One region of the Carboxydocella thermautotrophica DSM 16521 genome, then DNA from elsewhere that is predicted to be linked to it. Evidence: riboswitches for the same ligand, from Rfam matches in the RefSeq annotation. Region 1 holds a riboswitch; the other holds the start of a gene.

Evidence for each region. A riboswitch is a leader RNA that binds a small molecule or an ion and turns the genes downstream of it on or off. The one in region 1 is predicted to bind cobalamin.
Region 2: another riboswitch for cobalamin. It lies ahead of B5D20_RS01330 (precorrin-6A/cobalt-precorrin-6A reductase); the one in region 1 lies ahead of B5D20_RS02225 (EamA family transporter).

What each region holds. Positions count from the first base shown of each region.
Region 1 covers NZ_FUXM01000003.1:103,399-108,608, reverse strand. Annotated here, with positions in the region: gene B5D20_RS02235 (DMT family transporter) at 1-409, opposite strand, end outside; gene B5D20_RS13975 (hypothetical protein) at 455-652, opposite strand; gene B5D20_RS13970 (hypothetical protein) at 667-1,134, opposite strand; gene B5D20_RS02225 (EamA family transporter) at 1,238-2,053, opposite strand; cobalamin riboswitch at 2,293-2,474, opposite strand; gene B5D20_RS02220 (DUF5362 family protein) at 2,619-2,984, shown strand; gene B5D20_RS14185 (hypothetical protein) at 3,072-3,203, opposite strand; gene B5D20_RS02215 (FmdE family protein) at 3,439-3,990, opposite strand; gene fdhF (formate dehydrogenase subunit alpha) at 4,218-5,210, opposite strand, start outside.
Region 2 covers NZ_FUXM01000002.1:77,814-83,023, forward strand. Annotated here, with positions in the region: gene cobT (nicotinate-nucleotide--dimethylbenzimidazole phosphoribosyltransferase) at 1-633, shown strand, start outside; gene thiC (phosphomethylpyrimidine synthase ThiC) at 630-1,748, shown strand; gene bzaB (B12 lower ligand biosynthesis ThiC-like protein BzaB) at 1,745-3,049, shown strand; cobalamin riboswitch at 3,111-3,271, shown strand; gene B5D20_RS01330 (precorrin-6A/cobalt-precorrin-6A reductase) at 3,374-4,126, shown strand; gene cbiD (cobalt-precorrin-5B (C(1))-methyltransferase CbiD) at 4,132-5,210, shown strand, end outside.

The DNA of each region.
Region 1 (5,210 bases):
GCACAGTACCAGGTACTAATAAAAACAGGGCCAACCAGCGACTGGGGCCCGGTTTTTCTCGAGTTAACAACCACTCCAATCCAACCCCTATCCAGGTAAACTGAAAAAGCAGGATGATACCCAGCGAGGCTGGCAACATAGCCAGGGCCCAGTAATAAAAAGCACCGGTTAGACCCGGCAGGGCCCCGGTTAGCAACAATTGTAGGATTTGCCTGCGGTCAGGTTTGCTTTGCCCTCTAGCTGCAATCAAAGCGATCAACCAGAGCAGGATCGCTCCAATCAAATTCTGGGTCATAGTCAGGGGGCCAGTGCCAACACCGCTGGCATAGGCCTGCTTGGCAAAACCGGGCAAGAGGCCATAGCTGGCTCCGCCTAAAAGTGCCAGCAAACTGGCTTGCAATTTAGTCATGTCCGAGCCTCCATTTTTAGTACGGTTTGGAAGTATTAAGAAGCATTATCGGGTAGATTTAATTTTCGTCAAGACACTCATAATTTTCTTAGCGCTCTGTAAAGCTTTTTCTTCCGTTTCACATTCGCTAGCTTTTAACCTCTCAAAGTAAACACCCTCGTGCAATAACATTGTTGTCCTTGCATGTGCCTCAGCTGGTGTTTCTTGATGAACTGTATCTCCATCTATTTCAACAACTAACATTATGCCATCCTTTATTATAACAAAATAAAGTTAATTTCTGGCTGAGATCTAAATAATAAACCATCACAGTTTCTCGATGCGATATTATCTGATCTTACTCTGCCTTGGTTTGTAATATTTTTTCCTGACAGCCAAGCTTTTGCTTTATCACGCCAATTTGGATCATTGGATGCCTGAGGGTATATCAAAACTTCTTCAAAACAATGATTATTATATGGAACTCCAACTGAAAATAACTTTTCATATATTCTTTTCTGGATTTTCTCTTTTTCTTCTACTATTTGAACGTATAAGTTTAACGGTAAATACAGATAGAGAGTATAAAAATAAGTTCCGCCATTCCAATTGTCAAAATTTGTCTGTACAACTTCTAAAACCGCATGTGCAAGTATGGCTACTTCTTTAGCTGACCCTTCTAATGCAAATAATTTTGCAACAGTTGCTACCATTGACTCGGAATATTCAATAAAAGGATCACTCAAATTAATCACCTCAACAAAATGAAATAGTCTCCATAACTTTACATTATTATAACACAAAAAAGGGGGACAGAACCATGTCCTCCCCCTAAATTAATTACACAAATTACACACTTTTTACAGTCTTCTTTCGGTTCCTCTCAATGCTGATTAGCACAACCGCTGCCAGTACCAATACGGCCCCAGTCAGCTTGCTGCTATTCAGCTCCTCACCGGCCCAGAACCAGCCCAGCAATACTGCTACCACCGGATTGACATAGGCATAGGTTGACACCCAGAGGGGATCTGCATTTTTTAACAACCAGATGTAGGCGCTATAACCCACTAGCGAACCAAACAGCACCAGATAACCAAAAGCCAGCCAGGACTGCATCGTAACCTCATTCAGGTCCAACCGGCCCGCCTCTCCCAGCAAAATACTTGCCCCCAGACAGGCCAGCCCTCCGGCCAGCATTTGCATGCCAATGGCAAGCCAGGCCGAATCAGGCCAGTTAGCCTTGCGGGAGTAAATAGAGCCCCAGGCCCAGGAGATCGCCGCCAGCACCACAATTAAGTAATAGCTGTTAATCGCCCCCGAAACACTGGCCAGTGAAGGCGAAATTAGCCAGAGGATCCCAGTGAAACCGAGGATCAAGCCCAGCCATTCCAGGGGCTGCGGCCGTGGCCGTGCCCCCGTGGCCCAGGCTATTAAGGCCATCCAGAGGGGTACAGTAGCGATAATCAAGGCAGCAATACCGGAAGGCACCTGCTGTTCCCCCCACACCACGCCGCCATTACCGCCCAGAAGCAAAAGCGAGCCGACAATCACCGCATATTTCCATTGTTCTACTGTGGGTCTCGGCGCTCCACCTAACCTCGTCCAGCCGTAGAGCATGCTCTTGACACAGGCTTGCCACATCTGAGCGGGCGTGAGCTTATCCATTTTATCACCTCCAGATCGCTTGAGTTAATTATAAACTATAAAATAATGTCGCGCTTCTAATTTTTTGCTGTCTAATTAGCAAAAAAAGAAAAAGGCAGATCAACTCCGCCCTCTATAATAACCTCGCCTGGGTAGACGATAATGGGATAGCAATAAATAAAATCCTCTGCCTTTACAAGCAGAGGACTATTGGCCCACAGAAATAAGCCTTTACTCCCCCTGCCTGTCCGCGCAGGCTCAGGTCACCAACGGAATGAGCAGGTCTCCTGGCTTAAGATCATCGCTCCCTCAGCCTTCCCGGATTAACCCAGTGGCTAAATTGAGGTCGCTCCCTTTCACAGTGGCGGGACCGCGTCAGATTCGCACTGACTTCCCTTTTCAGTTCCGTTTATACGGAACCACTCATTCCTGCTATGTTTTTGTTTATCATAACACAGTTTCAGTGGAAATGCAAGTACTACCAGTCCTGGCCTATATTTTTCTTCCATTTTTGGCGAACTTAAGAGGAATTTGTCAACAAAGGGAGAATATATCTGATTATAAAAAATGTAAATGGGGTGATATTTTGGTTGACAGGGAAATTTTATCTCAACACAGCAGGTGGGTAGGTTTTGTAGGTATAATGACTGTTATTTTCGGCGTTATTTCAGCTATTGCTGGTCTCTTTGCTTTTATCGTAGGTGCAATTCTTGGAATTATTACGATAATACTGGGACTGAAACTGCGCGGTGCAAAAAAATATGCCGACCAGATCATCACTTCCGGTGGCGATTCCACTCAGTTGAACATGTTGTTTATGAACCTTAATACTTACTTTAAAATTCAAGGAGTATTAATCATTATCAATTTGATTATGATAGCCCTGGCGATTTTCTTCGGAATATTTGCCGGTGTTGCCTCAATGAACATGATGAGCCCCAATTCATTCTAGCAGTAATATAAAAATCAATCGAGTAGAAAGGGGTGATTAACCCCCGTCCTCTCACACCACCGTATGTACCGTTCGGTATACGGCGGTTCACCAAGCTTGACGAATGCGATGATAACGTTCAGTTAAACTCTTCAAGCCCTGACTATGCCAGTAGGCATTGTTCAGGGCGTTATTTAATTGTCGAGACATACGCCAGTAGCCTTTACGGGCATTAGCCATTATACATTATATGGACTACTCGCTCCGGTAGGCCCAGGGTTCGTGTTCGGCCCTTCACCAGTTTGACGTCAATACTGCTTCAGATTCCACCTCACGGAGGACACCCTGTCTTAAGCTACGGCTACTGCTACCTTCGCCGTTCGGGATTTTCACCCTATAGACAACGCCCATGCCGGGCGCACAAAAATTAGGGAGGGCAAATTTTTGCCTTCTCCCTGTCATGTACTATACAAATTTACCAGCCACGATTATACTCCCCGGCACAGGGAATGCAGACAAACTGACCATCTTTTACCCTGAGTCGGGCTTCCATCACTGATTCCCCGCACTCCGCACAGGTCCAGGACTTATAGATTCGGGCCCGCTCCGGAAATTCCAGTGGAATTTTTTGCACAGTACAAAAATCATCTTCCTGTAGCTCCAGTATAAACCGGATTCTTCCCTCCCGGTCAAGCCCCAGCTTTTCCAGTTCCTGACGCCAGCCGACGCTCTTTACCACTATTCTGATTGCTTCCCTGTTTTTCCTATTCCCTATAGTATAAACCTGTTTGCCATAATCCCGGTAAAGCAAATTTCCTTTACCTAGCGTACAGCCCGTTAATACCTGAATAGCATCCACCCCACAGGCATCATTTTCCACAATCGCTACCAGCTCCTCATCCTGAGCTCGCTCTACCCCCAGCTCTTTAAGGGCGATTTGCGCTACCCGGTAGCCCACTGCCAGGCCAGGACATTCATGGCCGTGAAACTCTACACATCTTTCCCAGGGCGTTCTCGTTCTGTCCATAACAGCTTCCCTCCATTCTGTAGAAAAATTATATACCTGTAGCTAAAATTTAGCAATAAGATGGATAGGTGGGCAGGTTTTGTCGGCATTATGTCCATTATTTTCGGCACCATTTCGGCCATCGGCGGTCTCTTTGCCTTTGCTGTGAGTGCGATTAAAAAAATACGCCGACCAGATTATAGCTTCCGGTGGCGATCAGACTCAGATGAACCTGTTGTTTATGAGCCTTACAATTTCCTTATCTTCACCGCACTGATTTTCAACTCCGGAATCTTGCAGACCGGATCAAAAGCTGCATTGGTCAGGACATTGGTTGGCGTCTCCTGATAGTGGAAAGTGAGAAATACCATGCCCGGTGGCACCAGATCGGTTACCTGCACCCGGGTTTCCACCCTACCGCGCCGGGAAGTCACTTCCACCCGGTCTCCATCCTTGATGCCAAAACGGTCTGCATCCTGTGGATGAATCTGCATCAGCTCCTCAGGCCGGATCAGATCCAGCCGGGTGCGCCGGGTCATGGAACCGGTATGGAACTGGTAGAGATTGCGGCCGGTATTGAGCAGAAGCGGATACTCAGCATCGGGTTCCTCTGCGGCCGGAATATGCTCAACGGCATGGAAGCGGCCTTTGCCGCGGGCGAATTTTTCCGCATGCAAGTAAGGAGTGCCGGGATGGCCGGGAGTAGGACAGGGCCACTGGATGCCGCCTTTCTCCAGACGGGCATAGGTGATACCGCCATAGAGGGGATTGACCAGGGCGATTTCCTCCATAATCTGCTCCGGGCCCCTGGGATAATGCCAGTCATGGCCCAGCCGCCGGGCCAGCTCCAGGATAATCTGCCAGTCCGGCCGGGCTTCCCCGGGAGGAGTGATGGCCTGGCGCACCCGCTGAATGCGCCGTTCGGTATTGGTGAAGGTGCCATCTTTTTCAGCAAAAGTTACGGCAGGCAAAACCACATGGGCCAGCCGGGCCGTTTCCGTCAGGAAAATATCCTGCACCAGCAAAAACTCCAGGTTTTCCATGGCCTTGCGTACATGGTTGACATCAGGGTCAGCCAGCATGGGGTTCTCACCCATGATATACATGGCTGCAAGCTCGCCCCTTGCAGCGGCATTCATCATCTCTGTCAGGGTCAGGCCCGGAGTAGACGGCAGCTCAGTGCGCCAGATGGTTTCAAACTTCTGCCGGTTTCCCTCCGCTTCCACCAGCTGGTAACCGGG
Region 2 (5,210 bases), on a different contig from region 1:
CCGGCGATGACTTATGAACAAGCAGTAAAGGCGTTAGAAGCCGGGGTTGAAATAGCAAAAGATCTAATAAAAAATCAGGGTTATACTCTGCTGGCAACTGGAGAAATGGGCATTGCTAATACTACTCCAAGTTCAGCGCTGTTAGCTGTATTTGGGGGTCTAAAGGTTGAAGATGTTTGTGGCCGTGGTACAGGAATCGATGAGGCCGGCCTAAAAAATAAACAAAATGCTATAAGGAAAGCAATCGAAGTAAACCAGCCCAATGTAAATGATCCTATTGATGTTTTAGCTAAAGTAGGTGGTTACGAAATTGCTGGATTGGCCGGTTTGATCCTGGGTGCTGCTGCCAATAAAACACCCATTATTATAGATGGGTTTATCTCCTCCGCAGCAGCACTAATAGCACAACGGATTGCTCCGCTGAGTGTTGAATATATGATTCCTTCCCATGCCTCAGAGGAACCTGGTCATAAAATGATCCTTGAATTATTGGGATTGAAACCCATGCTCTTGCTAAATATGCGCCTGGGTGAAGGTACAGGTGCTGCTTTAGCAATGCATATTGTTGAAGGCGCTTGTAAAATCATTAATGAAATGGCTACCTTCGCAGATGCTGGAGTGACTGGCCCATGACGTCCGTTCTGGAAAATGCTTCACAGGGCCAAATCACGTCAACCATGGAGTTTGTTGCCAGCCAAGAAAACATTACAAAAGAAGAACTAGCCCGGGGAATAGCCCGGGGAGAAATTGTTATCCTGAATAATCGTAATCATAAAAATATCAAACCAGTTGGTGTAGGCTATCCTTTATCAGCCAAAGTAAACGCTAGTATAGGCACCTTAAAACATTTTATCAATCATACAGAAGAAATTGAGAAACTTAAAAGCGCAGAAGCAGCTGGTGCCGATACCATTATGGATTTGTCCAGTGGAGGAACCTCTCAGCAAAGCGATGAGTTTCGCCGAAATCTAATCCGGGAAACATCTTTACCTGTCGGAACTCTCCCTCTTTACCAGGCATTAATCGAAGCGAGAGAAAAATATGGATCCTGTCTGAAAATGTCGGCGAGTCAGTTATTTGAAACTATAGAAAAGCAGGCTGAAGACGGTATCTCTTTCATGGGTTTTCATTGTTCTTTAAATCAATTCACCCTGGATCTTTACTTGAAACAAAACCGTCAAGAGCCGATTGTAAGTTATGGCGGTACTTTTCTAACTGCCTGGATGTTAGAGCATAAAAAGGAAAATCCATTATACGAACACTATGATAAGCTATTGAAGATCCTGAAAAAACACGACATAGTTTTAAGCCTGGCTGATGCTTTTCGTCCCGGCAGTGTCCATGATTCGTTAGATACAGTTCAAACAGCAGAACTAGCTGTAATAGGTTATCTAGTAAAAAGAGCAAGAGATTTTGGAGTGCAAGTCCAGGTTAAAGGCCCTGGTCACACTCCTATTCAGGATATCCATCCTACAATTAACTTAATGAAGAAATTGACCTCCAATAGTCCATACTTCGTTTTTGGCCCCATTGTAACTGATATTGCACCTGGTTATGATCATCTAACCAGTGCCATTGGGGGAGCATTGGCTGTCGCTGCCGGTGCCGACTTTATCTGTTATGTTACACCAGCAGAACATGTTGCTTTTCCCACTGTAGAACACGTTTACGCAGGGGTGGAAGCGGCAAAAAAAGCAGCTAGATTTGGCGATCATTATAGACTTCAGAAAGGGAGGAAGGGGAAGTGACTCAACTGGAAATGGCCCGTCAGGGGATCATTAGCAAAGAAATGGAGTATGTTGCGGCAAAGGAAAAAGTATCACCTGAATTTATTCGCCAGGGAGTAGCAGAAGGGACGATTGTTATATTGAAAAACAAAAACCGCAAAGATAGTAATCCGGTTGCCATCGGCAAAGGGTTAAGAACAAAGGTGAATGCCAGTGTCGGAACCAGCCCTGATAGCACCAGTCTGGAACTGGAACTGGAAAAACTTCAGGTTGCAGAAAAGGCCGGTGCAGACACGATTATGGATTTGAGCACTGGCGGGGATATCAATGGAATTCGGAAAGAAATCCTGGCTAAAACCAAATTACCTGTTGGCTCTGTGCCCATTTATCAAACAGCAATAGAAGCAATCGCCAAATACGGTAGTATTGTCGAAATGAAAGCTGAAGATATCTTTGCTACTATTGAGGCTCATGCTGCTGATGGGATAGATTTTATGGCTATCCATTGTGCCCTGAATTTTGATGTGGTCAACCGGCTGAAAAAACAGGGAAGGACAATGGATATAGTTAGTCGCGGTGGTGCCTTTTTAACTGGTTGGATGCTGCACAACCAGGCGGAAAATCCTCTCTATACCCAGTTTGATCGGCTTTTAGAAATAGCTAAAAAATACGATGTTGTCCTCAGTATTGGTGACGCCATTAGGCCTGGATGTATAGATGATTCTTTGGATCGTGCCCAGGTTCAGGGCCTAATCATTGCTGGAGAACTGGTTGACCGGGCCCGGGAGTATGGGGTTCAAGTTATGATTGAAGGACCCGGGCATGTGCCAGTACATCATATCCACTCTACGATTCAGTTACAGAAAGAATTGAGCAATCAGGCCCCATACTTTGTCCTGGGAACCCTGGTTACAGATATTGCGCCTGGTTATGATCATATTACTTCAGCTATAGGAGGCGCACTGGCTTCGGCGGCAGGAGCTGACTTTATATGCTATGTTACACCTGCTGAACATTTGCGCTTGCCCACTGCCGCTGATGTCCGGGAAGGAGTAATCGCTGCCAGAATTGCCGCCCATGCAGGGGATCTGGCTAAAGGCGTCAAAGGGGCGGCTGAATGGGATTTAGCCATGGCCAGGGCTCGTAAATCATTAAACTGGGAAGAACAGATGGTTGTAGCAATCGACCGGGAGAGAGCGGAAAAAATACGTTCGGAACGAGCACCTTTAAATTCAAGCGATGATGTTTGTACTATGTGCGGAGATTATTGTGCCATGAAAGTGGTAAGCCAATATCTTGGCGTTCCGGCCGGAGAGTGTTAATTTTTCAGAAAATTATTGTTGCCTTATAGACAATTGAAAAGGACTAATGTTATAATAAAGCCAACAAAAAAGTGTAGCAAGTTTAGGGAAGTCAGTGAAAATCTGACGCGGTCCCGCCACTGTGAAAGGGAGTCTGGTACAAATTAGCCACTGGCAATTACCGGGAAGGCGTACCAGATGATGATCTTGAGCCAGGAGACCTGCTTGCTACTTGCCTTCACCTACGGAGGATAGGGAAAGGCAGGTTGTTGGTAAGAAGGCTAACCCTGCCTATAGCGGGCAGGGTTTTTGTTTTTATCTTTCATAAACGGAGCCGTGAGAGATATGATCGTAATCTTTGCCGGGCCCAAAGCAGGGGAAAAACTTATTCGTCCACTTAAGGAACACGGTTACTGCCTTTGTACAATAACGGCTACTGACCTGGGAGTAAAACAGGCATTAGCTAATGGAAGCGATTATGCTTTTACTGCAATGGAAATGTTTGAGCATTTACCCTGGTTAAAGACAAACTATCAAATTAAGTTAGTTATCGATCACTCCGGACCTATGCTCTCTCAATCACCTTTTTTTCTGCTGGAATGGTTTCAGCGAAATGGTTATGAGATCATTAAATATCGTGATGCTCTGCCATTGTTGCCAGATAATAAACTGCTTCATCGAGTTAATTCCTGGGAACAACTGGCGGCAAGCTTGAATAATTTTGGTCGTAACATCTTTTTGACAACCGGTAGCAATAACCTGGAATTTTTATTAAAACACCCATCGCTAAAAGAAAAACAATTTATTGTTCGCGTAATCCCCGACAGTAAAGTGGTTGACAAGTGCCTCAAAAACGGTATTAGTCCCAAAAACCTGATCGCCATGATGGGACCTTTTTCTGCCAAACTTAACAAGGCTTTATTTCAAGCCTATAAAGCCGATGTAATTGTCGCTAAGGAAAATAATGCTGAGATAAAGAATAAGGCCAAAGCTGCTTTTGAGTTAGGCTTACCATTAATAGTTTTATCTAAGCAAGAGGAAAACGCTTTTAATAAAATAGATGATGTAATTGCTTATCTAAATAATAAGGGGATTTAGGGACTATGAAGAAAAATATGTCCTTTTTTTCGGGGAAAAAAGGCTATACTACCGGTAGTTGCGCAACGGCAGCTGCAGTATCTGCCTTGCTGGCACTAGCGGGTAAACATCCCCAGCAAATAAAAATAATTCTACCAGACCAAAAGACGATTGACATTCCTGTTGCCAGCTGTGGTATTGGCACTGACTTTGGCTGGGCTGAAGTAATTAAGGATGCAGGTGATGACCCTGATGTTACCCATGGTCATATAATTGGTGCTTGTGTACGATTGATTGAGTCGGGTCATATTGTTATCAAAGGTGGTAAAGGGGTTGGCGTCGTAACAAAACCGGGATTGAAAGTTGCCGTAGGGGAGCCAGCCATAAACCCTGTACCAAAACAAATGATCCTGGATAATATTAAAAAGACCCTGGTCTCCCTTGGCATTAAGCAGGGGGTAGAAATCACTATTTATGTACCGGAAGGGGAAAAACTGGCAGAGAAAACATTGAATTCTAAACTGGGGATTATTGGTGGAATTAGCATACTGGGAACAACCGGGATTGTTGAGCCCATGTCTGAAGAGCGATTTAAGCTATCCTTGTTGCCTCAGCTGGAAATTGCCCGGGCAGCTGGGTACAAAGAAATAATCCTGACGCCGGGCAGAGCAGGCCAAAAGGCCGCTGAGAAATTTTTAGCTTTTCCTGAGGATGCCATAATATTGAGCAGTAACTTTATTGGTTTTATGCTGGAACATGCCATTGGAATGGGTTTTAAAAAAGTTATTATTTTTGGTAGCCTGGGTAAATTGGTTAAGTTAGCAGGAGGAATTTTTTACACTCATTCAAAAATTGCTGATGCAAGACAAGAGATTTTGGCCTGTCACACTGCCCTTCTGGGGTTTTCGTCTGAATTAGTTAGAAAAGTCTTTCTTGCTAATACCACTGAAGAAATAATAGATCTGCTTAAAACCCATAACGGGGAAAAGGTCTTATGGCAGATAGCAGCAGAAGCTAAAAAAAGAGCTGAAGATTATATTTTTAATGAGGCCCAGGTAGAAGTTATTATTACAAATATGGCTGGCATACCTGTAGCCTGGAGTTC